Flexivirga oryzae: one gene and its partner. The protein of the gene in region 1 interacts with the protein of each later gene in a pairwise test. Links are inferred from orthologs where the notes say so. Each region holds a gene or a part of one and is shown on either strand. Other genes may lie near its edges.

What was found.
Region 2: the proteins of rlmB (region 1) and tsaE interact in binary tests that used the Escherichia coli proteins (3 or more experiments, as listed by UniProt). The link is inferred for Flexivirga oryzae from one-to-one orthologs.

Annotation. Positions count from the first base shown.
Region 1 is NZ_JACHVQ010000002.1:146,309-160,683, forward strand. The notes cover bases 7,190-9,989. They hold rlmB (23S rRNA (guanosine(2251)-2'-O)-methyltransferase RlmB), read right to left. Parts: upstream 9,168-9,989; coding sequence 8,211-9,167; downstream 7,190-8,210. Other genes in these bases: FHU39_RS13720 (DUF4032 domain-containing protein), read left to right, coding at 7,190-7,486; FHU39_RS24280 (TM2 domain-containing protein), read right to left, coding at 7,494-8,123; cysS (cysteine--tRNA ligase), read right to left, coding at 9,170-9,989. Outside these bases: FHU39_RS13695 (glycoside hydrolase family 13 protein), read right to left, coding at 1-733; FHU39_RS13700 (sugar ABC transporter permease), read right to left, coding at 730-1,626; FHU39_RS13705 (ABC transporter permease subunit), read right to left, coding at 1,626-3,212; FHU39_RS13710 (sugar ABC transporter substrate-binding protein), read right to left, coding at 3,303-4,643; FHU39_RS13715 (ABC transporter ATP-binding protein), read left to right, coding at 4,914-6,029; more of FHU39_RS13720, read left to right, coding at 6,245-7,189; more of cysS, read right to left, coding at 9,990-10,597; FHU39_RS13740 (MBL fold metallo-hydrolase), read right to left, coding at 10,762-11,400; FHU39_RS13745 (hypothetical protein), read left to right, coding at 11,516-12,409; ispF (2-C-methyl-D-erythritol 2,4-cyclodiphosphate synthase), read right to left, coding at 12,410-12,892; FHU39_RS13755 (2-C-methyl-D-erythritol 4-phosphate cytidylyltransferase), read right to left, coding at 12,889-14,217; FHU39_RS13760 (CarD family transcriptional regulator), read right to left, coding at 14,256-14,375. UniProt on the Escherichia coli protein: Specifically methylates the ribose of guanosine 2251 in 23S rRNA.
Region 2 is NZ_JACHVQ010000006.1:5,487-20,060, forward strand. The notes cover bases 9,787-12,785. They hold tsaE (tRNA (adenosine(37)-N6)-threonylcarbamoyltransferase complex ATPase subunit type 1 TsaE), read right to left. Parts: upstream 11,525-12,785; coding sequence 11,048-11,524; downstream 9,787-11,047. Other genes in these bases: tsaD (tRNA (adenosine(37)-N6)-threonylcarbamoyltransferase complex transferase subunit TsaD), read right to left, coding at 9,787-9,873; rimI (ribosomal protein S18-alanine N-acetyltransferase), read right to left, coding at 9,866-10,351; tsaB (tRNA (adenosine(37)-N6)-threonylcarbamoyltransferase complex dimerization subunit type 1 TsaB), read right to left, coding at 10,348-11,025; FHU39_RS22520 (alpha/beta fold hydrolase), read right to left, coding at 11,521-12,624; alr (alanine racemase), read right to left, coding at 12,621-12,785. In the rest of the region: FHU39_RS22460 (hypothetical protein), read right to left, coding at 1-916; FHU39_RS22465 (hypothetical protein), read right to left, coding at 925-2,007; FHU39_RS22470 (hypothetical protein), read right to left, coding at 2,007-3,059; FHU39_RS22475 (ribose-phosphate diphosphokinase), read right to left, coding at 3,111-4,094; FHU39_RS22480 (potassium channel family protein), read right to left, coding at 4,184-4,867; FHU39_RS22485 (TrkH family potassium uptake protein), read right to left, coding at 4,857-6,182; FHU39_RS22490 (class I SAM-dependent methyltransferase), read left to right, coding at 6,262-7,488; FHU39_RS22495 (glycoside hydrolase family 3 N-terminal domain-containing protein), read left to right, coding at 7,530-8,792; more of tsaD, read right to left, coding at 8,827-9,786; more of alr, read right to left, coding at 12,786-13,787; FHU39_RS22530 (NAD(P)H-hydrate epimerase), read right to left, coding at 13,819-14,574. UniProt on the Escherichia coli protein: Required for the formation of a threonylcarbamoyl group on adenosine at position 37 (t(6)A37) in tRNAs that read codons beginning with adenine.

The DNA of each region.
Region 1 (14,375 bases):
GCAGCCCGCGTCGATGCGCCTCTGCGACGAGGCGTTCCAGCGCTTCGGTGCCGCCCAGCAACGGGTCGACCGCGTCGAAGCTGGACGCGTCGTACCGGTGGTTGGATCGTGCCGGGAAGAACGGCGTGAGGTAGAGCACCGTGACCCCGAGCCGCTCCAAGTGGTCGAGGTGCTCACGGATGCCGTCCAGGTCACCGCCGAACAGCTGCCGCGCGACAACCGCCCGGCTACGGGCGTCGACCGGATCGTCCCAGCCCGCCGGGACGGCCCAGTCCGGCGCGATCTCAGCCACCGGCGGGGCATCCGCAGAGCGAGCAAAACGATCCGGGAACACCTGGTAGACCACCGAATCCAGCGCCCACGCCGGCGGCTCCGGGTACGTCACGAGCCGGAAATCGCTGTTGTCGGGGACGTCCCGGCGGTGCAGACCGGTGCCGTTCAGCCAGAGGTACTCGCCGTCGGCGCCCTGCAACAGGAAGCGGTACGGCGTGACGGGGTTGTGGCAGGTAACCTCGGCCGTCCACCAGTCCTCGACGTCGCCGTGCCGCTCCACGGCCGCGGCGGCGAACGTCGGCTCGGCATCCCACAGCTGGCGCACGTGCACCTCGGTGATGCCGGCCGCGTGCGGCACCCGGACGCGCACGGAGACGGTCTCGCCGAGCCGCGGCGCCTGGTTGTCGACATACAGCCGGGAGCCGTCGTGGTGCGGCCGGGCAAGCAGGTCCTCGCTCACTTGACCGACCCCTGGGTGAGGCCGCCGACCAGCTGCTTCTGGAAGACGAAGTAGAGGATCATGATCGGCAGCGACGCGAGCAGCGACGCGGCCGCGAATTCACCGAAGAGAGCGACGCTTTCGTTGCCGAGCGTCATTCCGTAGAGACCGACACCGAGGGTCTGGGCATCGACGTCGGTGAGGAAGATGCTGGCGAGCATGAACTCCCCGAACAGCCCGACGAAGGTGATCATGAAGACCGTCACGAGGATCGGGCGCACGAGCGGCAGGATCACGGTGAAGAAGACGCGCGCATGGCTGGCACCGTCGACTCGTGCCGCCTCGTCCAGCTCCCGCGGCACCGTGTCGAAGTAGCCCTTGAGCAGCCAGACGTTGGCACCCATCGCGCCACCCATGTAGGCCAGGATCAGGCCCCAGGTGGTGTTCAGACCGAAGGAGGGCAGTACCTCACCGATCCGGCTGAAGGTGATGTAGAGACCGACGAAGGCGAGCAGCGCCGGGAACATCTGCAACAGCAACAGCGCGAGCAACCCGGCGCGACGGCCACGGAATCGCAGGCGGGAGAACGCGAACGCCGCGCACGCGCCGATGAAGACTCCGATGATCGAACCGCCCAGCGAAATAATCAGTGAGTTCTTGTACCACGTCAGGAACGGTCGGGCGGTGTCGTTGAAGAGGTCGTGGAAGTTGCTGAAACTGAATCCGGTCGGGAAGAGCGACGTCGTCGACAGGCTCCCGGACGGGTTCAGTGCCGCCGAGATCACGAAGAGGAACGGGAAGAGCGCGAACACCAGGACGACCCAGATGATGACGTGCTTCCACCAGACCTTCTTGAGGTCGCCGGCGCGGGTGTTGCCGATCGGCTTCCCGGTGGTGGTGCTCGGTGCGGACATCAGTTGACCTCCTCGAGTTGCTTGCTGCGCAGGAAGCCCGGGAAGCTCATCAGGGCCACCAGCGCGAAGATGATGATCGCGACGGCACCGGCGAGGCCGTAGTTGGGTGTGGTGCCACCGAGCGCGAGCCGATACGCGTAGGTGATCAGCAGGTCGCTCGAGCCGATAGAAGCGTTGCCGGAGTTGAACGGACCACCCTGGGTCAGCAGCTGGATCAGCCCGAAGTTGTTGAAGTTGAACGCGAATGACGCGATCAGCAACGGCCCGACCGCGACCAGCAGCAGCGGTCCGGTCACGGACCGGAGGGTCCGCCAGGCACTCGCACCGTCGATCTTGGCCGCCTCCAGCACGTCACCGGGCAGCGACTGCAGGGCGCCGGTGCAGACGATGAACATGTAGGGGAAGCCCAGCCAGAGGTTGGTGATGAGGATCGCGGCGCGTGCTCCCCACGCGCTGCCCATCCAGTCGATGTCCAGGTGGGTGAGGTTGTTGATCAGCCCGAACTGCTGGTTGAACATCGACCCCCAGACCAGCGCGGACACGAACACCGGGACGGCGTAGGGCAGGATCAGCAGCGACCGGTAGATCCCGCGACCACGGATGCGGGCGTCGTTGAGCAGCAACGCGAGCAGCATCCCGAAGACGAACGTGGTCAGCACCGACAGCGCCGCGAACGCGACGTTCCAGATGAAGATCTTCAGGAAGCCACCGCGGATGGTGTCGTCGGTGAAGATCGTCTTGAAGTTGTCGAGACCGACGTTCTCCTTCCAGCCGACCGGAAGTGGCTGTCCCTCACCGCTTTTCGGCACCCACTGGGCGTCCTTGGCGACATACACCTGTTTGGTGGACGTGTCGGTGATCGTGTCGGCCTTCTTGTCCCACACCAGGGTCGGTTTGCCCTCGTACGCGGCGGCGAAGCCGCTGGCCTTGATGCCGCCGCCGTCCTTGGTCGGCACCGCGAACTGGCCGAGATCCTTGCGCTTGTTCGCCTGCAACAGGTTGAGCGTCGTGTATCCGTCGGCCTTGACGATCTTGCCCGCCTGCACGGTCACGGTGTCCTTGGCGAGAGGCTTCAGCCCGGACTTGTCACCGACATACGTCTGACCCTTCTCGTCGGTCAGCAGGAAGTAGAGGTCACCGGTGTTGATGTCCTGCCCCGCCTTGACGGCGACCGAGAGGGTGTATGTCGGCGAGCCCGCGACCTGCTGCACCGAGTAGGCGATGTCCTGCCGGGTCGCGTCCTCCTTGGAGGCGAGGTGCCCCTGACCGTAGTTGGTCAGCGACGTCGCGGCGGTGTAGACGATCGGCCAGACCTGCAACCCGACCAGGAGCACGACCCCGAAGAAGAGGTACTTGGCGGGTACGGCGCGGCGGGTGCCGTACACCAGCAGCCCGCACATCGCGACGAACGCGACACCGATCACCGCGAGCGTGTGTCCGGCGTCGGCCAGTTTGGTCGCGACGTAGAAGGCGAGGACGACGCCGAGGACGATCAGTCCCCATTTGGCGACGTGCGCCCACCACGGCGTGGTCACCGGCGGCAGGCCGGTCAGCGACTCCTCGCGGGTGGTTGTGGTTGCAGCCATGTGAACTCCGGACGGGTGCGGGGGACGGTGCGTATCTGTTGGGTTCGGTGGCCGCGACCCTGACACCAGGGTCGCGGCCACCGAAGTGCATCAGCCCTTGGCGATGTTCTTGACGATCTCCTGCTGGGCCTTGTCGAAGCGCGCCTTCGGCTGGCTCTTGCCGGAGACGACATCGGCCATGGCCTGGCCGAGCGGACCCCACACGGAGTTCATCGCGGGGATGTTCGGCATCAGCTTGCCGCCCTTGGCCGCGGCCGCCCACTTGGCGACGTCGGGGTCGGACTTGACGACGTCGTCATACGCGGCGGTGAGGGCCGGCGGGCGCTGGCCCACCTTGAAGAGCGTCTCCTGCGCGGACTTGGTGGTCAGGAAGCTGGTCACGAACGTCTGCGCGACGGTCGCGTTCTTGGCCTTGGAGGACACGAAGAACATCTGCACGCCGAGGAACGGCTGCATCGCGCCGCAACCGGCCACGGTCGGCAGCGGGTCGATGGAGTACTTGATCCCCGCCTTCTTGAAGGCCGGGATCGACCACGGGCCGGTGATCTCGAACGCGGTCTTCTTGGTGGCGAAGAGCGTGTCGGAGTTGGTGGAGTCGATGTTGGTCGACAGTGCGCCGACCTTGCCCAGGTTGGCCATCTCGGTCGCGCCCTTGATCGAGCCGGCGCTGCCCACCAGCACCTTGCTCGGGTCGTAGTCGCCGTTGGCCTTGGTGCCGAAGATGCCGCCACCGCACGCGGACAGGAACGGGTAGCCGTTGTAGGCGTTGCCGGTCTTGCCCACCTGGTCGGACAGGATGTTGGTGACCTTGCCGTCCTTCTTCAGCTTCTGGCCCATCGACACCAGCTCGTCCATGGTCTTGGGCGCGGTCGGGGCGAGCTCGGTGTTGCGGACGAGTGCAAGATTTTCCACGCCGTACGGCACGGCATACGTCTGGTTGTTGAACTTGGTGGCGGCGATCGCCTGCTTGTTGAAGCCGGAGGCGACGTTGGCCGGCAGCTGGACGGGCGCGATGGCGCCGTTGGCGACCAGCTCACCGGTCCAGTCGTTGGCGCCGACGATCACGTCCGGGGCCTGACCGGCCTTGAACGCGGTCTCGTACTGCCCGCGCACGTCGTTGGCGATCTGCACCGCCACCTTGATGCCGTTCGCCTTGCCGAATTGCGTTGCCAGCTGGCGGACGTAGGGCGCGGACGTGGCATCCGCCCAGATCACCAGGTCGGCGTTCTTGTCGCGCGACGGGTTCTTCGTGCTGACCTCGGTCGGGGCGGCGGCCGCGGTCGACTTGCTGCCACCGGTCGCGGCGGCGCTGGTGCCCGCGTCGGTGCCGGCTGCCGAGCTCTTGCTGCCACCCGAAGAGGACCCGCCGCATCCGGCGAGGGTGAGTGCCGTCGCGCTGGCGAGAGCGACGGCAAGGGTGCGCTTGATCATGGAATCTCCTTCAACGGATGTGATGCGCGTCATACGGCGTTGCTGAAGACTACAAGGCCTTGCAGGCTTTTGCAAGATCTTGCAGAGAACTTTCACCCACGTGATCCCGACGGCCGGCCGGTATGACGAGAACGTCGCCACGCGCCGGCGTATCCATCCGATCCCCGGACCGGTTATGGTGTGTCTGGCGTCACACGGCCAGTGTGGCGTCGAACCCCATTCACAACGGATCGTCCGGCACGTACCTGCCGGTGAAGGAGTTGCATCACCATGGCCACAGTCACCTATGACCAAGCCACCCGCGTTTATCCCGGCGCCGAAACCGCTTCCGTCGACAAGCTCAACATCGACATCCAGGACGGCGAGTTCTTGGTCCTCGTCGGCCCTTCCGGATCGGGAAAGTCCACCGCACTGCGCATGCTCGCCGGCCTCGAAGAGGTCAACGAGGGCCGCATCCTGATCGGCGACCGTGACGTCACCAACCTGTCCCCCAAGGACCGCGACGTCGCAATGGTCTTCCAGAACTACGCGCTGTACCCGCACATGTCGGTCGCCGACAACATGGGGTTCGCGCTCAAGATCGCCGGTGTGCCCAAGGCGGAGATCCGCAGCCGCGTCGAGGAGGCCGCGAAGATCCTCGACCTCGAGGGCTACCTGGACCGCAAGCCGAAGGCGCTCTCCGGTGGTCAGCGCCAGCGCGTCGCGATGGGCCGGGCGATCGTCCGCTCCCCGCAGGTCTTCCTGATGGACGAGCCGCTGTCCAACCTCGACGCCAAGTTGCGTGTCCAGACCCGCACCCAAATCGCTTCTCTGCAAAGGCGATTGGGTGTCACGACCGTCTACGTCACCCACGACCAGGTCGAGGCCATGACGATGGGCGACCGGGTCGCGGTCCTCAAGGACGGACTCCTGCAGCAGCTCGACACACCGCGCCGGATGTACGACCACCCCAACAACGTCTTCGTCGCGGGCTTCATCGGCTCCCCGGCGATGAACCTGCTGGAGGTGCCGATCACCGACGGCGGCGTGAAGCTCGGTTCGCTCGTCCACCCGGTCGACCGCAACAAGCTGGCCAAGGCCGAGACCACTGTCACCGTCGGCATCCGCCCCGAGGACCTGGAGCCGACCACCGAGGGCGGCATCCCGGTCGAGGTCGACGTGGTCGAGGAGCTCGGCGCCGACGCGTACATCTACGGCCGCACCACGATCGGCAACCAGCCGGGCGAGAAGCAGCTGGGCGGCTCCGAGGACGAGAAGCAGATCGTCGCCCGCGTGGACGGCCGCAACGTGCCGGACAAGGGGCAGACGATCAACTTCAAGCCCAAGGGCGACGGCGAGCACCTGCACCTGTTCCACCCGCAGACCGGGGAGCGCATCGAGTCCTGACCCGACCCGAGCCTGACGCGTCCCTCCGACCGACAGGCTCACCAACGCACCGACAGGCCCAGCAATTCCCCCGAATTGCTGGGCCTGTCGGTGCGTTGGAGCGGCGTTTCTGGGCCTGTCGGCATTGGGGGCGGTCCGGTCATGGGCGTCGGTATGGCGCGACGTCGCGCGCCGGGTGCGCCCCGCCATACCGGCGGAGGGGCAGAATGGGTGACGTGGCACTGGACATGACGACCGCCCGACCGTGGCCCGCGCTGCTCGACCTGCCGTGGCGCCTGCCGCTGGAGGAATGGCCCGAGGACCTGCTCGCCGCGCTGCCACGCGGCATCTCGCGGCACGTGGTGCGCTTCGTCCGACTGGAGGGCCGCGTCGTCGCGGTCAAGGAGATCAAGTCCGACATCGCCCGCCGCGAATACAACATGCTGCGCATGCTGCGCCGCCTCGACCAACCGGCGGTCGAGCCGATCGGTGTGGTCAGCGGGCGACTCACCAAGAGCGGCGAACCGCTCGACGCGTGCCTGCTCACCCGGCACCTGCAGTTCTCCCTCCCCTACCGCGCGATGCTCAGCCAGAGCCTGCGGCCGGAGACGGCGGCCCGGCTGATCGACGCGCTCGCCGTGTTGCTGGTGCGGTTGCACCTCATCGGCTTCTGGTGGGGCGACGTGTCACTGTCCAACGCGCTCTTCAAGCGCAGCGCCGGCGAGTTCGCGGCATACCTCGTCGACGCCGAAACCGGTGAGCTGCACGACAAACTCAGCAACGGGCAGCGGGAGCACGACCTGGACATCGCGCGGGTGAACATCGCCGGCGAGCTGATGGACCTGCAGGCCGGCGGGTTCGTCGACGAGACGCTCGACCCGATCGACGTCTCGGACCGGATCATCGAGCGCTACACGGTGCTGTGGAACGAACTCACCGCCGTCGAGCGCTTCAACGTCGGGGAGCGCTGGCGGGTCGACGAGCGGATCCGGCGGCTCAACTCGCTCGGTTTCGACGTCGGCGAGCTCGACATCACCACCGACTTCGACGGCGCGACCATCCAGATCCAGCCGAAAATCGTTGACGCCGGCCATCATTCGCGTCGGCTGCTGCGGCTGACCGGTCTGGACGTCGAGGACAACCAGGCCCGCCGGCTGCTCAACGACCTGGACTCCTACCGCGCCGCCCACGACCGGCAGAACGACGACGAGGAGCAGGTTGCGCACGACTGGCTGATGCACATCTACGAGCCGGTCACCCGCACCGCGCCGCCGGAGATGCGCCGCAAGATCGAGCCCGCCGAACTCTTCCACGAGGTGCTGGAGCACCGGTGGTACATGTCCGAGGCGGCACACCGCGACTTCCCCATCGAAGAGGCCGCGCGCGACTACATCGCCAAGGTGCTGCCCGCGAAACCGGACGACAGCGCGGTGGTCGGCGTCGACACCGAGGAGATGCCGGTGCGCGCGCGGACCTGACCGCCGGCTACGCCAGCGGCCTTCCCTCCGAGTCGTTGATCTTGCGCAGCAACAACAGGATGAAGTCGATCAACGACCAGACCCCGCACGCGCCGAGCGTGATCAACTTCACCACGCCGAGGCCGATCTGGCCGAGGTAGAACCGGTCGACACCGAGGTAACCGAGGAAGAACGACAGCAGCACCGCGGTCAGCCAGTCCTTGTCGGAGAAGATCCCCGGCACCTGCTTGGCCGGGAAGACCGCGCCCGACGCTGCGTCCCGGATCGGTGATTCGCCCTTGAGTGCGCCCGCAGCCGCCATCTGCGCCAGCTGCGAGTACGGCACCGGCCCCTGTTCCTGCCCCATGGTGAGCAGGTAGAACATCGGCTCGTTGCCCTTGGCGTACTGCGGCTGCCCGTACGGCGATTGGCCGTATTGCGGTTGCCCGTAGGGCTGTTGCGGCTGGCCATAGGGCTGTTGCGGTTGCTCGTATGGCGCCTGCTGCCCCTGGGGTGCCTGCTGGCCATACGGCGACTGCGGCTGGCCCTGCTGCGGCGGCTGCCCGTACGACGGTCCCGAGTAGTCACTCCCCGAGGACGCGCCGTCACCCTGCGGGGCGTCCTCGTTGCCGGGGTAGCTGCCGTTGAAGTTGCTCATGTCCTGCCCTCGATCGTCGCGGTTGCCCGAAACCCTAACCGCAGACCGCGGTTGTTCCGAAGAAGGCTCCGCCCTGCGGGCGGCGTGTCACTGCTCGCTGCGCAGCCGAGTGACCTCGTAGAGCGTCACCGACGCGGCGACGCCGGCGTTGAGCGACTCGACCGACGAACTCATCGGCACCGACACGATCTGGTCGCAGGTCTCGCGCACCAGACGCGACAGTCCCTTGCCCTCGGAACCGACGACGATCACCAGTGGTTCGGTCGCCAGCTGCAGACCGGGCAGCTCGACGTCGCCGTCCATGTCGAGGCCGATGACGAAGAAGCCGGCCTTGCGGAAGTCGGTGAGCGTGCGCGTCAGGTTGCCGGCCAGGGCCACCGGCACCCGGGCCGCGGCTCCGGCGGAGGTCTTCCACGCCGCGGCCGTCATACCTGCCGAACGGCGTTCGGGGACGATGACGCCGTGCCCGCCGAACGCGGCGACCGAGCGCAGGATCGCGCCGAGGTTGCGCGGGTCGGTGATGCCGTCCAGCGCCACGACCAGCTGCGTGCCGGGTGCCTCGGGGTTGAGCAGGTCGTCCGGGTGCGCGTACTCGTACGGCGGCACCTGCAGCGCCAGCCCCTGGTGGGGTGTCCCGTCGGCGAGCCGGTCGAGCTCGGGACGTTGCGCCTCCATGATCGGGATGACCCGGTCGGCAGCGAGTTTCAGCGACTCCTTGACGCGTTCGTCCGCATCGATGCGGCCGGCGACGTACAGCGCGGTCGCGGGTATGCCGACGCGCAGCGCCTCGAGCACCGAGTTGCGGCCGACGATCAGCTCACCGGACGGCTTGGCGTTCTTGGACGGCCGGCGCGGGGCCGACTTCTGCCCTGCGTCCGTCTTGCGAGCTGCCTTGTAGGCCTTGTGATTCGGGCGATCGCTCGCCTTCGGTGTCGGGCCCTTGCCCTCCAGCGAACGGCGCCGGTGACCGCCGGTGCCGACGGTCGCGCCCTTCTTGGAGTTGCCCTTGCGGATCGCCCCACGGCGGCTTGAATTGCCAGGCACGCTCAGTCCTCCGGTTCGTCTTGTGGCTTGCCCGTCACCGTCCACCGCGCACCGTCCGGCGAGTCCTCCACTGCGATGCCGGCGGCGGTGAGCTGGTCACGGATCCGGTCGGCGGTGGCGAAGTCACGCTCCTTGCGGGCGTGCGCTCGGGCCTCGATCAACGTCTCGACCAGTGCTTCCAGGGCGTCCGCCGTCGCACTGTCCCCACCCGAACTCCATTGTGGGGCAAGCGGGTTCACGCCGAGAACCTCGGTCATGGCGACCACCTGCGCCGCGACTTCCGCGGCCCGGTCCGGGTCGCCCTCGTCGAGTGCGATGTTGCCCTCCCGGATGTGGTCGAAGACCACGGCGAGTGCACCGGACACGTTGAGGTCGTCGTCCATCGCCTCCGCGAACTCCGTCGGTATGGCGCCGTCGGCCGCGACCCCGTCCGGCAGGGCCCGGCCGAGGAAGCCCTCGATGCGCTCGACCGCGGCGGCCGCCTCGTCGAGCGAACCGCGCTGGTATTCGATCGTCGACCGGTAGTGCACTGCGCTCAGGTAGTAGCGCAGCACCAGCGGCCGGACCGTCTTGGTCAACTCGAGCACCGCGAGGCTGTTGCCGAGCGACTTGCTCATCTTGTCGCCGGCGATGGTGACCCAGTTGTTGTGCATCCAGTAACGCGCGAACCCGAGTCCGGCGCCACGGGATTGGGCCTGCTCGTTCTCATGGTGCGGGAAGCGCAGATCGATGCCGCCGCCGTGGATGTCGAAGGTGTCGCCCAGCCAGCGGCGGGCCATCGCGGAGCACTCCAGGTGCCACCCTGGCCGACCGTGCCCCCACGGCGTCGGCCAGGACGCGGTGCCGGGCTCGCCCGCCTTGGCGCCCTTCCAGAGCGCGAAGTCGCGCGGGTCGCGCTTGCCGCGCGGGTCGGCGTCGGCCGCCGACTCCATGTCGTCGATCTTCTGCCGGGTCAGCTGGCCGTACTCGGGCCACGACCGGACGTCGAAGTAGACGTCGCCGGAGCCGTCCTCGGCCGGGTACGCGTGGCCCTTGTCGATGAGCAACTGCATCAGCTCGACCATGTCGGTGACGTGCCCGGTCGCGCGCGGCTCGTAGCTGGGCCGCAGCACCCCGAGCCTGTCGAGCGCGTCGTTGGTCTCGCGCTCGAAGTCGTAGGACCACTCGTTCCACGGCACGTCGTGCTCGGCGGACTTGGCCAGGATCTTGTCGTCGATGTCCGTGACGTTGCGCACCAGCGTCACGTCATACCCGTGCCCGGTGGTGAGCCAGCGACGCAGGATGTCAAAGGCGACGGCGAAGCGGACGTGCCCGATGTGCGGCGCGCCCTGCGTGGTGAGCCCACAGATGTAGATGCCGACATGTCCCTCGCGCAACGGCTCGAAGGGCCGTTGCGTCCCGGTCGCGGTGTCGAATATCTGCAAAGTCACGCAGGCGAGTTTATCTGCCGCGAGCCGCTCCCCGAACCACGCGCCCGGTCAGCGCCCCCGGTCGATCCAGACACGCGCGGGCTGACCGGTCATCCAGACACGCGCGGGTTGAGTAGAGCCGGAGGAGCGCAGCGGGGGAAGGCTCGTATCGAAACCGCGCCCGGTCAGTGGCCGCGGTCGATCCACTCCTGCAGGTGCGGCGCCTCCGCGCCGACGGACGTGTCGTCGCCGTGGCCGGTGTGTACGACGGTCTCCGGCGGCAGCGTGAGCAGCTTCTCGCGGATGGACTCGATGATGGTGCCGAAGTCGCTGAACGACCGCCCGGTCGCGCCCGGTCCGCCGTTGAACAGCGTGTCGCCGCTGAACAGCACGCCCTGCGCCTCGAGCAGGAAGCAGCAGGCACCCGGCGAATGTCCCGGCGTGTGCAGGACTTTCAGCTGCGCGCCGCCCACCTCGATGACTTGACCGTCGACGAGTTCGCCGTCCGGCGGCTCACTGATCTCGCGGTCCCACAGCATCCGGTCACCGTCGTGGATCAGCACCTGGGCCTTCGGGTTGAGCTCGATCAGGTCGCCCACGGCGTCGATGTGGTCGTCGTGTCCGTGCGTGCACAGGATGTGGGTGAGCGTGCGCCCACCGACGGCCTGGTGGATGGCTGTCGCGTCGTGTGCCGCGTCGATGACGACGCATTCGTCGTCGTCGCCGACGATCCAGACGTTGTTGTCGACCTCCCACGTCCCGCCGTCCAGGCTGAACGTGCCGGACGTCACCACCTTGTCGATGCGTATGTCGCTCACCGGGATTCCTCTCGTTGCTGCCAATCTCCAGCCTATCGACCACTTGGACGCGGAACCGCGGCCGTCCGGAGCTCGTCGACAGAAGACATCGTGCCGCAGCACTGCGGCGGAATGGAGAGCCATGACCGACCTGACCAGACGCGCCCTGCTCGGCGGTGGCCTCGGCGCTGCCGCGCTGGCCGCCGAGACGACGCTGTCCGCCGCGCCCGCCTTCGCGCACCCGGCGAAGTACAACGAGTACTACCGCTATTTCAAGGTCGGCCCGCGCGGGTATCCGATGCACGACACACCCTGGGCGCCACAGGGATTGACCAACTGGGGACGCGACCGGCTGATCATCAGCTACTACGACGCGCGGTACGAGGGCGGGGACTGGACAAAGCGCGCCAAGAGCCGGATCGTCATCGTGCACCGGGCCAGCCTGAAGCCGATCAAGACGCTGATCCTCAACACCCAGCGCCACGTCGGTGGACTCGCCACCACGAACCACTTCTTCTGGGTGTCGATGGACGGCCGGCTCATCCGCTATCCGATCTCCCGGCTCGGCGCGCCGAGTGGGACGCTGATCCACGCCGATCACGAGGCCGACATCAAGAGCAAGGCGTCCTACGCGTTCGGGCAGGGCGAGAACGTCTGGGTCGGCACCAGCACCCAGTCGCAGCGCTCCACCATGTACCGCTACTCGGTGTCGAGCGGCGGCGGGCTCACCCGCCGCGAGGCGCTGACGACTCCGCCGCGCGTCCAGGGCGTCGCGGTCGTGGGCAACCGGATCGTGTGGTCGACATCGTGGGGCACCAAGGACAGCAGGCTGGTCGTCTGGCCGCGGCACGTGCACTACAACGGCGCCGCGAGCATCGGTAACTGGATCACCTGCCCACCGCGTTCCGAGGGCCTCGCCTACGCCAACGGCCACCTGCACCTGATCTACGAGTCGAGCGCGGACCGTTTCCGGGCCGGCACCCCGCACGTCATCCGTAGCATCCACCACGGCACGATGCCGTCGCTCAACGGTTGATCATTCGATCTGTATGACGAGCGCGGTCGCAATGGCCGCGACGCCTTCCCCCCGGCCGGTGAGGCCGAGGCCTTCGGTCGTGGTGCCGGCGACCGAGACCGGCGCACCACCCAGCGCTTCGGACAGCGTCGCCTGCGCCTCGTCGCGGCGCTTGCCGATCTTGGGCCTGCCCGCGATGACCTGCACAGCGACGTTGCCGATGGTGAAACCGTTGTCGGACAGGATCTTTCGAGCCTCGCCCAGCAAGCGGGCACCCGATGCGCCGGCGATCTCGGGACGGTCGACGCCGAAGTGCGCGCCGAGGTCGCCGAGGCCCGCCGCGGAAAAGAGCGCGTCACACATGGCGTGCGCCGCGACGTCGCCGTCGCTGTGCCCTTCGACGCCGCGCTCCCCCGGCCACTGCAGACCCGCCAGCCAGAGCGGGCGGTCGTCGGTCGCGTAGGCGTGCACGTCGACGCCGATGCCGGTGCGCGGAAGGTTCATGAGTCGCTCCTCATCCGGTCGATCACGGTCTCGGCCAGTTGCTCAGGGGTGGCGGAGGCGCTGTCGAGCCGCAGATCCGGGCCCCACAGGTGATATTCGCGGTCGAGCACCTGCTGCCAGGTCGGCACCGTCAGGCCGGGTATGTCGGAAACCCGTTCGCTGACACGGGATTCGTGCAGCGCAGCGTCCGAGCACTCCAACTCGACCTCCAGCACGCGGGCGCCGTGCCGGGCGGCGACGTCGCGCCACCACTGTCGTGTCTCGGGCACCGGGTTGACCGTGTCGGCGACCACGGACAGGCCCAGCGCGAGCTGATCGCCGGCCACGCGGAAGGCCACGGCATACCCCTCGGGGCCGCTGATGCGCTTCGCGAAGCCGGTGTGCACCAGGGTGGCTTCGATGGTGTCGACACGTATGTGCACCACCGGGATCCGCCGGGCGAGGGCCCGCGCGAGGGTGGTCTTGCCGGCGCCCGGCAGGCCACCAAGGATGATCAGGGTTGGCGTAGCGTTCGGTCTCGATACACCTCCACCGCTTCGCTCCTCCGGCACTCGACCCGCAGATGCGGCCAGGAGACGCTCGGCCGCTGCGATGTCCGGGGGCAGGGTGATCTTCAGCGCCAGCGGATCGCCGTCGATGACCTGCACCGTGCCGCCGGAGCGCTCGATCAGCATCGCGTCGTCGGTCGCCGCACCCCCTCGGGCGTGCGCGGCCACCAGCGCGGCGCGGCGGAAACCCTGTGGCGTCTGGACCGCACGCAGCGTCCACCGATCCGGGGTGGCGACGACCCGGCCGTCGACGCCGACCTGCTTGATCGTGTCGCTGACCGGCAGCCCGGGCACGACACCGTCGGCACCGGCGGCGACCGCGTCGGCCACCGCGTCGAAGAGTGACGGCGGCGCCAACGCGCGGGCCGCGTCGTGGACCAGCACGATGTCGACTGCGGGCGGTAGTGCGGCCAGGCCGGCGGCGACCGAGTCGGTGCGTTCGGCCCCACCGGGGACCACCGTGACGCCGGGTAGCAGGTCCTGGAACTCCGTCAGGTGGGTGGCGGGTGCGACCACGACGATGGCGGGGCCGGCGCCGGGTTTCGATACGGCCTCCGCAGGCTCCGGCCTACTCAACCCGCAAGAACCCGCCTCCGCAGGCTCCGGCCTACCCCTCGATACAGCCTCCGCAGGCTCCGGCCTGCTCAGGGCGGCGCTCACTCCGGCACGGGCGACGGCGTGCTCGACCAGCGTGCGGCCGCCGATGCGGACGAGCGCCTTCGGCATACCGGCGCCCAGCCGCACCCCCATCCCGGCGGCCACGACGACAACGCCCACGGCAGAAGAGCCGTGGGCGTTGTCAGCGGATGTGTGGTTCAGGAGGCGAGCACCTCGTCGAGGGTGGCCTCCGCCTTGTCCTCGTTGGTGTGCTCGGCGAGCGCCAGCTCGGACACCAGGATCTGCCGTGCCTTGGCGAGCATGCGCTTCTCACCTGC
Region 2 (14,574 bases), on another replicon or contig:
GCTGATAGCTCAGCCGGATCCGCGCATCCCGGGTGGCGGGGATCAGCCAGGCCCGCGCGGCAAGGCGGACGGCGTCACCGGTGATCTGGTCCGAACCGGCGACCCGTGCCGGCTTCCCCAGACCCGCCACGGAGAGCGTCGCGGTCGGCGGACCGGACGGCAGGTATCGCGCTTCCTTGCTGTGGTCGGCGGGTTGGAAGGTCGACACCTGGTGTCGCGAGCGGGTGACCGTGGCGCCGTCGACGACCAGCCACTCCTTGCCGGCGGGGGCCGCACCCAGACCTGCGACATAGATGCTGCGGGTCATGTCGAAGTCGCAGTGCACCCAGGAGAACCGCAGGTGCGAGTCGTCCAGGCACGCGAGGTCCGCGGGAGGTTGGGCCGTGTCCCTCCGCTGCGGCCTGCCACGCACCGATCGGACCGTGCGCCCGGCGAAGCGCGCCTCCACGTGGGCATCGGTGCCGTCGCCCTGCACCACCACCAGCACCGAGCCGCCGTCGTCGGCGTACCCGACGGACCTGGCGATCGGGTAGCGCCTGCCGCCGGACACCAGAGTCAGGTCGGTGCCGGGGTCGCGGCGCCGTCGAGGTGTCGCGGTCGGCCACACGATCGGCGCCGGGTAGAGCGTTTCACCGTGCCAGGACACCTCGACGAGGGCCGCGCCGTGCGGTGCCGTGATCGTGTGGCCGCTGGCACCCGCTTCCGGGCCGATGCTGATCGTCAGGTCCAGCGGACCGAACGGGGCGTCCACCGTGGCGTCGTTGTCGGCCAATTCGCCGGTCATCACGGTGGGGTCGGCGAACCGGTCACCCACGCGAACACCGGAACTCTCATGCACCCACCAGGCGATCGCCGCGGCCGCCAGCACCACGACCAGTGCCGTGACCAGCCACCGCGTGCGGTGCGTGGTCGTCATGGAGCTGTTCATCGGGTGCCTCCGACCGTCGCGTCGACCGCGGCCGGGAACTGGCTGCTGGTGCGCAGGAGCATTCGGGCGGTCGCCGGGGCGCGCGTGTCACCGCTGGTGCGCTTGGTCGTGACGTGGACGACCGTGTCGATCGTGAAGCCGTTGCCGCGGGCGACGGAGAAGACGTAATCGCGTGAGCCGTGCAGGTAGAAGTTCGTCACCGTGCCCGGGTGCTCTGCACCCACCTTCTTCTCGGGCGGGCGCCCGTCCATGGTGACCGTCACCTTCGGCGTTCCGACGGTCGAGTACCTGGCGTATTCGTCGCCGACGGTCCAGACGACCGGGTCGAGTGCGTCGATGCTGTAACCGGCTCCCTGGACGAGGATCCAGTCACGCCCCGTCGGTGCCCAGCCCTGACCCGAGAGGTAGGGCACCCGGACCACCTGGCCGCCGTTGGCCTGTCCGGTCCAGCGGAACGGTGACCTGGGGTCCACCGGCTGGTCCTGCCCGATCGGTCGCGAAGTCAGCAGGCCGGGTGCTGCCGACAGGTACAGCGGTGCGAAATCGCCCATCGTGCGCCTGCCACTCACCACTCGCACCACCTGGCTGCGACCGGCGAAATCAGCAACCAGCTCCACATCCGACGGCCGGCCCGGGAGCGCGACGACCTGCTCCGGCGCGTCGCTGTCGTCCTCGGCGGACGCCGGCCGCGGCCGCAGCGACGGATCCAGCACGACGGTCCGGCCACCCGACCGGACCGACAGACGCGTCGGTTCCGTTCCCTGGTAGTTCGTCGGGATACTGGTCGAGGTCCACGACAGGTCGACCAGTACGCCGCCCTTCGGCGCGCGGATCGTGACGTCCGAGTCGTCGTCGGAGTTGTGTCGGTACCCCCGTTGCCCGATGTCGACACTCACCCGGATCTGGGCGTTCGGCACCATGAAGTCGTCGTCGTTGCTGGAGCCGGCCGAGATCGAGTAGTCGCCGCTGCGGGTCGCCCCGGCAGCGAGGCGGTCCTTGTTCGAGTGGCGTATGACGAGGCCGGTCACCAGCGCGAGCGCGACGACGACGGCCGCGCCGATCAGGACGCTGCGACGCATCACCAGACCACCGTGATCTTCGCGTGTTTCGGGTAACCACTGACGTGGCCCTGCACGTAGTCGACCGGCGCGACGAACGTCGTGGAGCGCCGGACGTGCACCGTGCCGGCGGAGTGTGGCACCTTGAACACCGCTACGGGCGTCCACCAGGTGCCGAGTTCGACGCGCCCCTTCTTCAGCACTTTCACCGCCGGTCTGCCGTCGACCCGCTGGCTGCCGGTGATCTTCGCGATCTGCTTGAAATAGTCGACGTACGCCGACGAGTCCCGCGACGGCCGCCAGCGCACATCGTTGGACAACCGGATGTAGCCGCTGTCGACGACCACCCAGTCGCTGCCTTTCGGTGCCCAGCCGAGCCCGTCGACATAGGCCAGCCGGATCGCGCTGCCACCGTTGTCACTGGTCTGCCATTGCAGTTTCGCCCTGGGCTTCGCGCTGGGCGCCCCGTCGCCGACGACCGGGCTCCAGCCGCCGCTGTTGTAGAGCAGATCGGCGCGTCCGGCGCGCCGCGTGCCGGTCGTCGGGTCCACGGACTGCGTCACGCCGGCATACGTGGCCTCGATCCGCAGGTCGTCACCGTCGCCGTCGACCGCGATCACCGCGGAGCCGTCCACGAGAGCGTCGGTGCGGAACGTGTCGAGCCGATACCGGTGCCCGCCGGCGACCAGCGTGAGCGTCACGGGGTGATTGCCGCCGATGTCGACCGCGCCGACGGTCTGCGCGCTCGCGTTCGACCCGCTGTCCCACTCCACCTCGACGAACCGGCCGCCCAGCGGCGCGCGCACCTCCCGCGAGCCGGGTGACCCGACGGACGCCTCACCCGCCGGCCCGGTGACCTCCACCTGCACCAGCCCGGACGGCACCCTGATGTCGACGGTGTGCCGGTCGCCGTAGACGTAGCCGGATGCTCCGAACCGCTGCCCCACGTGCGCCCGGTTGTGCAGCACGGCCACGGCCGCGACGCCTCCGGTGGCGGCGAGCACGAGTATGACGATCCCACCGATCAGCCACCAACGGTGGGGACGGTGTGCCGCTTCGCGCTCCTCAGTCACGACGCTTCGACTCGCGCGGGCCACCGGTGGTTCCGGCCCGCGGACCGCCGGTCAACCCAGCGGCAGCGTCGCCTGTGGTGGCGCATGCGAGGGGTCGACGCCGTCGAAGAGGCTGCTGACCGACTCCCCCGCGTGGATCCGGGCGATCGCCTCCGCGAACAACGCGGACACCGAGCGCACCTGCAACTTGGGCCAGTCGGGTGGCCGGGGCACCGTGTCGGTGGTGACGACATGCCCGATGAGCGGGTGGCTCGAGAGCCGCTCGACAGCACGCCCGACGAACAGGCCGTGCGTGCAGGCGATGTCGGCGGAGGTGCAGCCGCGCTCGGCCAGCCGGTCGAGCAGCTCGACGACGGATCCGCCGGTCGAGATCTCGTCGTCGAGCACGATCGCGCGTTTGCCGTCGACGTCGCCGACGATGGTGTCGATGACGACCTTCTCGTCGGAGATCCGCTTCTTGGAGCCCGCGGCGACGGGCAGCCCGAGCAGCCGGGAGAACTGGGTCGCGGTCTTGGCGTTGCCGAAGTCGGGCGACACCACCACCGAGTCGGTGAGGCCGCCGACGGCGCGGAAGTGGTCGGCCAGCACGCCGATGGCGGTCAGGTGGTCGACCGGCATCGAGAAGAAGCCGTGCACCTGCGGCGCGTGCAGCGCCATGGTGATCACCCGGTCGGCCCCGGCCGTCTCGAGCAGGTTGGCGACCAGTTTGCCCCCGATCGAGATCCGTGACGCGTCCTTCTTGTCCGAACGCGCGTAGGCGAAGTAGGGGATCACCGCCGTGATGCGCTCGGCCGACGCACCCCGTGCCGCGTCGATCATCAGCAGCAGCTCCATCAGGTGGTCCTGCGTCGGCGGCACCAGCGGCTGGACCAGGTAGACGTCACGCTGTCGGCAGTTGGCGAGCAGTTGCGCCTGCAGGCAGTCGTTGCTGAACCGCTTGAGGTCGACATACGAGCGAGGAACCTTCAGATGCTCGCAGATGCTGTCGGCGAAGGCCGGGTGGGCTGATCCGGAGAAGACGACGATCTCGCGCACTGGCGACGGACCCTTCCAAGGCGGCGGACTCGGGTGCAGCTCGACTGTACTGTCTCGCGCGGCCCCGGGGACAGCCCCGGGTCGCCGAGCTAGGCGCGCCCGGAGAACTGCTGCAACCGCTCGGTGGATCCGGTGATGACCAACTGATCGCCCTTGTCGATGACGGTCTCCGGCCGGGCGTCCTCGAACGTGGCGCCACCCTTGTGCTTGACCGCCACGACGGTGACGCCGTGCAGGCCACGCAGGTTGAGCTCGGTCAGGTTCTTGCCGGAGAACTTGGCCGGTGCTGCCATCCGGCCGATGCCGAAGCCGCTCTCCAGCTCGTAGTAGTCGGTGAGCGAGCCGACCAGCAACCGGCCGATGCGAGCGCCCATCTCGCGCTCCGGGAGCACCACGTGGTGTGCTCCGATGCGCTCCAGGATGCGGGCGTGCTGCTTGGTCATCGCCTTCGCCCAGATGCTCGGCACGCCGAGGTCCGCGAGGTTCGCGGTGGTGAGGATGGACGCCTCCAGGTGCGAGCCGATCGCGACGACCGCCCGCTCGAAGTCGCCCGCCCCGATCTGCCGGAGTGCGTCGGGGTCGGTGCTGTCGGCCTGCACCACGTGGGTCAGGACGTCGGCCCACTTCTGGACGAGCTCGACCGACTGGTCGACGGCGAGGACGTCCCAGCCCTGTTCGGTCAGGGTGCTCGCGACCGACGTCCCGAACCTGCCGAGCCCGACGACCAGCACCGTGTGGGGGTCGAGCGTCGCGTGGTGCCGTTTAACCGACAATGGGCCACTCCTCCGGTAGTCGATAGCGCCGCTTGTTGCGTCGCATGGCGAGTGCGGTACCGACGGTCATCGTGCCGACTCGGCCGATGAACATCAATGCGATGAGGACGATCTGCGCGGCAACGGGCAGCTGCGAGGTCAGGTTCGCGCTCAGGCCGGTGGTGGAGAAGGCCGAGATCGTCTCGAAGAGCACCAGCTGCATGGGTTGCTCGCTGATCGTGATGACGGCGATCATCCCGGCCATCACGCACCCGACCCCGAGCAGTGCCACGGTGAGCGCCTGCCGCTGCACGGCCGCAGGTATGGCGCGGGGCCCGACCCGCGCCTGCGGCTCACCGCGGATCTCGGAGATGATCACCGCACCGAGCAGGAAGAAGGTCGACACCTTGATGCCCCCGGACGTGCCGGCACTGCCACCGCCGATGAACATCAGCACATAGTTGACGGCCATCGTCTCCGGGCGCACCTGCGCGTAGTCGACGGTGTTGAACCCGGCGGTGCGCGGGAAGACGGCACCCCCGACGGAGTTCCAGATCTTGTCGGTGACACCCATGTGCGCGAGCGTCGCGGGGTTGCGCCATTCGAAGACCAGGAAGGTGACCAACCCGGCGAAGAAGAGGATGACGGACCCGTAGAGCGTGAGCCGGGTGTGCATGGACCACTGGTGCGGCCGGCGGCGGCGCATCAGCTCGAACCACACCGGGTAGCCCAGACCGCCGATGAAGACGCCACAGCACAACAGTGCCAGCACCCACGGATCGCCGGCGAACTTCACCGCTCCCTCGGAGTAGAGGGTGAAACCGGCGTTGTTGATCGCCGAGATCGAGTTGAACAGGCCCTCCCAGGCCGCGCGCCCGATGCCCTCGCCGTACGCGAAGTGCAGGCGCAGCGCGAGCAGGACGGCGAGGGTGGCCTCGAGCATCAGGTAGAAGCGCACGATCACCCGGATCATCGACCGCGCATGCGCGGGCGTGTCGGTGTGCGCGTCGGCCTGGGCGGCCAGGGTGCCCTCGATGCCGATCCGCCCCCGCACCAGCTGCAACAGGCGCGCCGACAGGGTGACGATGCCGAGCCCTCCCGCCTGCACCAGCAGCAGCATGACCACGTGCCCGAACGGCGTCCAATACGTCGCGACGTCGACCGGCGACATGCCGGTGATGCAGGTGGCGCTGGCGGCGGTGAACAGTGCGGTGCTGAACTCGGCGTGCCCGTGGTGCGTGCTGGAGATCGGCAGGGCGAGCAGCGCCGTGCCCGCACTCACCGTGATCGCGTAGAACCCGACAACGATGCGTGCCGGGCCGAATCTCGCTCTCATCGGGGTCCCCGCGAAGTATCGGAGGAGCGCAGCGGGGGAGAACTTCGTGGGGTTGTTCTCATACGCAACACTTAACCGTATGACGCCCGCACTTCTGGCCAAGTTGATCAGCGGGGAGGGCGCGGCACTGCTGGCATCGCTCCCGCCGTACGACGAGGCGGAGGCGTTCGTGCTGGGCGATCGCCTCCGGATGGAAGGGTTCGACCCCGAGCTGATCGCGGCCGCGCTGACCCAGTCACGCCTGCGTTCGCGGGCCGAACGCAAGTTCGGGCGGGCGGCGCGCGAGATGCTGTTCACCCCTGACGGCCTGGAGCAGGCGACCCGGCAGCAGGTCGCCCGCCTGCACGCACGGCGGCTCGCCGACTCCGGCGCCCGCCAGGTCCACGACCTGGGCTGCGGCATCGGGGCGGACGCCCGCGCGTTCGCGGCGGAGGGCCTGCGGGTCACCGCGGTGGACGCCGACGAGGTCACCGCCGGGGTCGCCGATCACAACCTGCGGCACTGGGACCACGCGAGCGCCCAGCACGACTTCGCCGAGCGGGCGGGCGCGCCGGACCGGCTCAGCGCCCCGGACGCGGCGGTCTGGCTGGATCCGGCACGCCGCACTCCCGGGGTGAGCGACATCAACGGACGCACCCGGCGAACGTTCCGCCTCGACCAGCTGGCACCGTCCTGGGACTTCGCCCTGGAGACCGCCGCCGGTGCTGCCGCCGCCGGGGTGAAACTCTCCCCGTCGCTCGCCCACACCGATGTGCCGCTCGGCACGCAGGCGCAGTGGACGTCGTACGACGGCGAGGTCGTGGAGTGCGTGCTGTGGTGGAACGCCGCGGCATGGGACCGCGGCCGGTCGGCGCTGGTCGTCAGCGACCAGTTCGCCTACGAGGTGCTCGAGCGGGATGCCGCGGACACCGACCCGGGGACCGCACGACTGGACCGGCTGCAGGGCTACCTCTACGAGGCGGACCGGGCGATCATCCGCGCCGGACTGACCGGCGCCCTCGTGCGGCGTGTCGACGGTGTCGAGCTGGATGCCGGGCTCGGGATGGTCAGCTCGCCGCGCGACGTCCTCGTCCCGTGGGCGAAGAAGTATGCCGTGACGGAGGCGATGCCGTTCAACCTCAAGGCGTTACGGTCCTGGATCCGGGACCACCGGATCGGCCGCCTCACCATCAAGAAGAAGGGCGCGTCAACGGACCCGGACACCTTGCGGCGCCAGCTCCGGCTCAAGGGTGACGGTGAGGCAACCATCCTGCTGACCCGCATCGGCGGGGCGCAGGCGGTGTTGATGCTCGTGCCCGCACCGTGAGCCGGCGCAGCCCGAAGTTCGCCGTGAGTTACCGTCGAGCCGTGTCTTTCGCCCGACGGCCCGTAGCCGCCGCTGCCCTCGCCGCCGTGACCGCCGTCGCGGTGACCGCCTGCTCGTCCGGCGGGTCGGATGACGCCTCGTCGGCGGCCACGACCCGTGAGTCGGTCGCGACGTCGACCGGTGGCGCACCGTCGTCGAACACACCGTCGCACGCTTCGAGTTCTTCCGCGCGCCCCACGACCACCCCCGCACCGGCGAACAGTTGCGTCCAGCGGACCTACGAGCGGCTGTCCCCGGCACAGCGGGCCGGCCAGCTGCTGATGATCGGGCTGGACGCGAATGCCGCGTCCACTGCCGACGACTCGCTGATCGCTGAGCAGCACGTGGGCAATGTCATCTACCTCGGCGGCTGGACGGGTCGGTCCAAGATCCAGTCGACGTCGAATCATCTGCAGTCCGAAGCAAGTTCGTCGGCAACAGGTGGAGTCGGCATGCTGATCGCAGCCGACCAGGAGGGCGGCGCGGTGCAGCAACTGCGCGGTCCGGGTTTCAGCACCCTGGTCTCGGCGTTGCAGCAGGGCACGATGAGCAGTTCGGCGCGCACCGCCTATGCGACGACCATCGGGCGGCAGCTGAAGGCAGCGGGCGTCAATCTCGATCTGGCGCCGGTCTCCGACACGGTGCCGGCCTCGATGGCTGCATCCAATGCTCCGATCGGCAAGTACGCCAGGGAGTACGGCCATGCCCCGGCGACCGTCGCCGCTGCTGTCGGGGACGTCGTGCGCGGTCTGGACGCCGGCGGCGTCGGCGCCACCGTGAAGCACTTCCCCGGGCTCGGCCGGATCACCGGCAACACCGACTACACCAGCGTCGGCACCACCGACACCGTCACCACGGCAACCGATCCGTACCTGCGGCCGTTCTCCGCGGGCATGAAGGCCGGCGCCGCCGCGGTGATGATCGCGTCGGCTCACTACGCGAAGCTCGACCCGTCCACCCAGGCGACCTTCTCCGGCAAGGTCATCACCGGGCTGCTCCGCGGCACGCTGGGGTGGCATGGCGTGGTCGTCACCGATGACATGAACGCCGTTGCGGTGTCTGGGATCCCAGTGGGTGAGCGCGCGGTGCGGTTCGTCGCCGCGGGCGGCGACATCGTGCTGACCGGGCGAGCCGCCAATGCGTCCCCGATGATCGGCGCGATCCTTGCCCGGGCCGGCTCCGACGCCGCGTTCGCGGCCAAGGTCACGGCGTCGGTGCAGCGGGTACTGACCCTCAAGCGGCGCCTCGGCCTCCTGCACTGCTGACCCGCGGCGCCCGCACCGCTCGCCCTCGGCCGGGTCAGTCGGCCTTGACCTGGCTCACCGGCATCGACGAATCCGCAGGTAGGTCGAGCGAACTCGGTCGCAGGCCACGCTGCACCATCTGCGAACCGAGAGCCGCGACCATCGCACCGTTGTCGGTGCACAGCCGCACACGGGGCACCCGCAGGCTGATCCCCGCAGCGTCACACCGCTCCTGCGCCATCGCGCGCAGGCGGCTGTTCGCGGTGACACCGCCACCGATCTGCAGGTCGTGCACGCCGTACTCGTGACAGGCGTCGATCGCCTTGCGGGTCAACACATCCGCGACCGCTTCGTTGAAGCTCGCCGCCACGTCGGCCACCGGCACCGGCTCGCCCGCGAACTCTCGCTCCTGCACCCAGCGCACGACTGCGGTCTTCAACCCCGAGAACGAGTAGTCGAAGCGGTGCCGCTTCAGATCCTTCCGGGAGGTGAGGCCGCGCGGGAAGCGTATGGCAGAGGGGTCGCCGTCGGCGGCCGCGCGCTCGATGTGCGGACCTCCCGGGTACGGCAGACCCAGTACCCGGGCGACCTTGTCGAAGGCCTCCCCCGCGGCGTCGTCGATGGTGCTGCCCAGCTCGACAACGTCGGACGCGATGTCGCGCACCAGCAGCAGATTGGTATGACCACCCGAAACCAGCAGTGCCACAGTGGGTTCCGGCAGTGGCCCGTGATCGAGAACGTCCGCACAGACGTGCGCGGCGAGATGATTGACGCCGTACAACGGCTTGTCGAGCGCCCAGGCGAGCGCCTTCGCCGAGGCGACGCCGACCATCAGAGCACCAGCGAGTCCCGGACCGGAGGTCACGGCGACGGCATCGATGTCCGCCAGCTCGTGCCCGGCCTCCCGGCACGCGCCCCGGATCGTCGGGACCAGCTCTTCCAGGTGGGCCCGGCTGGCGACCTCGGGCACGACGCCGCCGAAACGCGCGTGCTGCTCGACACTGCTCGCGACGACGTCACCGAGCAGCGTGTTGCCGCGCACGAACGCCACGCCGGTCTCGTCACACGAGCTCTCGACGCCGAGGACGAGTGGTTCAGTCATTCGAGATCACCTCGAGGTTCGCGCGCATGATGTGCGCATCGACGTTGTCCGGCCGGTAGTAGTTGCGGCGGGTCCGGATGTGCTCGAAACCTGCTCGTAGATAAAGGTTTCGGGCTGGCTCATTGTCCGCTCGCACCTCGAGGAGCAGCGCCTCAGCGCCGGACCCGCGGGCCTCGGCCGTCAGCCGCTCCAGCAGGCGGCGCCCCAGCCCATGACCCTGCCGGGCGGGGTCGACCGCGATCGTCATCACGTCGGCCGTCGCGCCGGCGCAGTCCACTCCCCCGTAGCCGACGATCCGGTCGCTGGCGGTCACCACCGTGTACCGGCGCCGAGGGCGGCCGGCCAGTTCGGACCACCACGACTGCGCCGACCACGCATCGTGGCCGAAGATCTGCTCGTCCATCGCACCGACCGCCGGCAGGTCGGGCCACTCCAGCTCGCGGAACTCGACCGTCGCCTCACGTCGGTCGGCGCTCATCGCGGCAGCACCGATTTCATTCCGGCCGACGGCTTGGCGTCCGGTTGACGCAGGTAGAGCGGCTGTGCGGCGAGCAGCTCGTGGCCGCGGGCGAGCCGGGCCACGACGTATGACGCGAGCGCCCCGGCCGGGACGTCGAGCGGTTCGAGAGCACCGGCGAAGCAGTCCGGGTAGAGCACCGGCCCGCGACCGGCCGCGGGCAGCGCCCGGATCTGGTCGGGCAGTTCGCCGGGGCGGGAGACCTGCGGATCACCCGAGATCCGTTGCGGCATACCGGCGGAGCAGCGGTAGCTGGCCCAGTAGACCTCCTTGCGACGTGCGTCGGTCGCCACCAGGAAGTCCTCCGGTGCTCCGCCGGAGCCGGCGACGGCGTGCGCGAGGGCATCGAGGCTGCACACTCCGTGCACCGGGATGCCGAGGGTCAGGCCGAGCGTCACCGCCGTGGCCAGACCGACCCGCAGGCCGGTGAACGGCCCCGGCCCGACACCGACGGCAACGTCGGTCAGCTCGCCCGGACGGTGGCCCGCCGACGCCACGACCGACGCAATCATCGGCGTCAGGGTCTCGGCGTGACGCCGCGCGTCGGCCAGTGACTCCTCGGCGACGACGCGCGCCCCGTCGTGGAGCGCAACGGTGACGGCCGAGGTGGCGGTATCGAGGGCGAGCAGCAGCACCGCACAAGGGTACGGCGCACCGTCAGGCGTCCTGCGAGAGCTCCCCGACGAGCGTCTCGAAACGGTCGCCGGTCGGCAGCAGGGTCGCTCGCCGGGCCTCGCCGGTGGCGTCCGGCTCCAGGACGATCTCCAGGTGCTCCGTGGCCAGCGCCTCAGCCATTCCGGCACCCCACTCGACGACCGTGACCGACACCGCGATGTCCGCATCCAGATCGAGGTCGTCGAGCTCGTCCGGGCCGCCGAGCCGGTAGGCGTCGACGTGCACGAGTGCCGGGCCGCCGACCAGCGACGGGTGGATCCGCGCGATCACGAAGGTCGGCGACGTGATGGGGCCGCGCACGCCGAGCCCCTCCGCGATGCCCTGCGTCAACGTCGTCTTGCCCGCGCCGAGACCGCCGGTGAGGACCACCACATCACCTGCCGCCAGCAGTGCGCCGAGTCGCGCACCCCAGACGTGTGTCTCGTCCGCACTGTCCAGCCGGGCTATCGCGGACGTCATGATGCGGCCGAATCCCCTTGCTGGTCAGCTCGTTTCGTTCGCCGATGACCACCAGTAACACCGCGCGTGGCACGGCCCAGGAACGCGAGCAGCTCCCGGGTGACCAGCGCCGGGTCCTCCAGCGGCAGCACGTGGCCGGCCCGCTTGACGACCACGAGTTCCGCACCCGGCAGCGCCTGCGCCAGCTCCTCGCCGTGACTGATCGGCGTGATGCGGTCACGGGTGCCGTGCAGGATGAGCACCTCGATCCCCGCGAACTTGGCCACGATCGCCCGCCGGTCGTGCTCCATCAGCGCCGGCAGGAACGCGCCGATCACGTGCAGCTTGGTCGCGAAGATCATCTCGGCGACCTCGCGGATCACCTCCCGCGGCACCGGTCCACCGAACGAATAGCGGTGCACCAGAGCCGACTCCACGTTGCGACCGAGCAGTCGTGCGTTGTTGACCAGCTCCGGACTCCGACCCGCCCGCGTCACGGCGGCCGGCCCGAGCCGGTGCACGACGGATCCCAGCTGCTTGCCGAGCCCGAAGTTGACCTCGCCCAGGCCACCGGCGCTGGTGCTGACCAGTGCGACACCGACGATGCGCTCGCGGAACAGCTGCGGGCGTTCCTCGGCGAGCGCCATGATCGCCATACCGCCCATCGAGTGCCCGACCAGCACGACGGGGCCTTTCGGCGTGGTCTGCTCGACGACGGCGGCGAGGTCCCGCCCCAGCTGGGCGATGGTGTATGACGCGTCGTCGCCCTCCCCGGAGCGCCCATGACCGCGCAGGTCGGGGACGACCACCCGATAGCCCGCCTCGTGGATCGCGGCGCGGTGCTGTGCCCAGAGCCTGCCGTTGTGGGCGTAGCCGTGCACCAGCACGACGGTGCTGGCGGCACCGTCGCACTCGTCGACCTCGACGTACAGCGGCACACCGTCATCGGCCACCACGACCGTGCCGTCCGCCACGACCTGCGGATCCTCGCCGCCCGCCTCCAGGGCTGCCGCCTCCGCACGGCGTGCTCGCAGCACGCGGTCGGTCGCGACGCCCGCTGCGGTGGCGGCACCGGCGGCGGCCAGTCCGATGCCGAGCCCGATCAGGCCACGTGACCTCATGCGTCGGGTTCGCCGAGGTAGATGCGGGGCAGGCGGGTGCTCATCCGCGTCACGATCTCATAGCTGATCGTGCCGGTGGCCTCCGCCCAGTCCTGTGCCGTCGGCTCGCCATGGGCGCCGGTGCCGAAGAGGACGACCTCGTCGCCGGCCTGCACCGGCAGGTCGCCGACGTCGACGACGAACTGGTCCATGCAGACCCGGCCGGCCACGGTGCAGCGTTGCCCGCCCACGAGGACGGGCCCCACCGAGGATGCGGCGCGCGGCACCCCGTCGGCGTACCCGCACGGCACGTCGATCAGTGTCGTCTCACGCGGAGTGACATAGGTGAGCCCGTAGCTGACGCCTTGCCCTTGCGGAACCCTTTTGATGACAGTGACGTTCGCGGACACGGTCATCGCCGGGATCAGATCGAAGCGCGACGGTCCACCGATGTCGGGGACCGGGGACAGCCCGTAGACCGCCAGCCCGGGACGAACCATGTCGAAGGCGGCCTGCGGGGTGGTCAGGGTCGCGGCCGAGTTGGACATGTGCCGCACCTCGAGCGCGAAGCCGGCCCGCTCGCAGTCGCGCACCGCATCGGCGAACCTGACCTGCTGCGCCTGGACCGTCGGGTGGTGCGGTGCGTCAGCAAACGCGAAGTGCGTGAAAACACCTGTGACACTGATGGTTCCGTCTGCCACGTGACGCGCGGCGGCGTCCACGAGCGCGGGCCAGTCGGGGCCGTAGGCCCCGTTCCGTGCAAGACCGGTGTCGACCTTCAGCTGGACGCGTGCGGTCTCACCGACCTCCCGCGCGGCCGCGGCGACGGCATCCAGCTCCCAGATCGCCGGCACCCCGACGTCGATGCGGTTCCGGATGGCGGCAGCGAAGTCGACCCCCGGCGCGTGCAGCCAGGTCAGCAGTGGGGCGGTCACGCCTGCCTCCCGGAGCGCGAGCGCCTCCTGCAGTTGCGCCACGCCGAGCCAGTGCGCACCACCACGCAGTGCGGCCCGGGCGCTGGGGACGAGTCCGTGTCCGTAGGCGTCGCCCTTGACGACCGCCATCACGGCAGCGTTGCCGGCGTGGCGCTGCAGCACTTCGACGTTGTGCACGATGGCGTCGAGGTCGACGGTCACCCGCGCGGTGGCGGCGGCGCCGGTCAGGAGATTCGCTTGCTCAGTCACGAGGCAAGTGTGGCACTTCCGGGGACCGGCGTTATGCGGGGAGGCGGAGCAGGTGTGCGACCGTCCGGCCGAGCTCGTGGGCGACGTCCAGGGCACGGACCGGACCACCCGGGTTGGCCCGGTCGGCGGCGACTCCGTGCACCAGGGCGCCGAGCGCTCCGGCCGTCGCCGGGTCCTGCCCGGCGGCCAGCAGCGCACCGCAGATGCCGCCCAGCACGTCGCCCGCGCCGGCCGTGGCCAACCACGACGGACCGTCGGCCTGCGTGAACGTCGGGACACCCGACCCGCTCGGTGACACGACCGCGGTGACAGCCCCCTTGACGAGCACGGTGCAGTGCAGCCGGTCGGCCACCTGCCGGGCGACGACCGTCGGCGCCTGCTGCACGGTTTCCTGCGACAGCTCGCCGCCGTCCGGACCGGGTATGCCGAGACGTGTTGCCAACCGCAGCAATTCACCGAGATGCGGCGTCAACAGGGTCGGCGCCGGTCGTGGCGCGTCCAGCAGGTCGAGCCCGCCGGCGTCGAGCAGCACCGGCAGCTCCGAGGCGAGCGCCTCCCGCGCGGCACGCAGCTGCTCCTCGGACGCAGCCTCGACGTCCAGTCCGGACCCGATCAGCCAGGCCTGCACGCGGCCGACCCCGAAGACGGTCTCGGGCACGGCCTGCCGCAGCAGGTCGGTCGGCGCTTCGGGCCCGACATACCGGACCATCCCGACGCCCGCGGTCATCGCCGCCGTGACCGACAGCACCGCGGCACCGGTGTAGTGCTCCCCTCCGGTGACGACCCC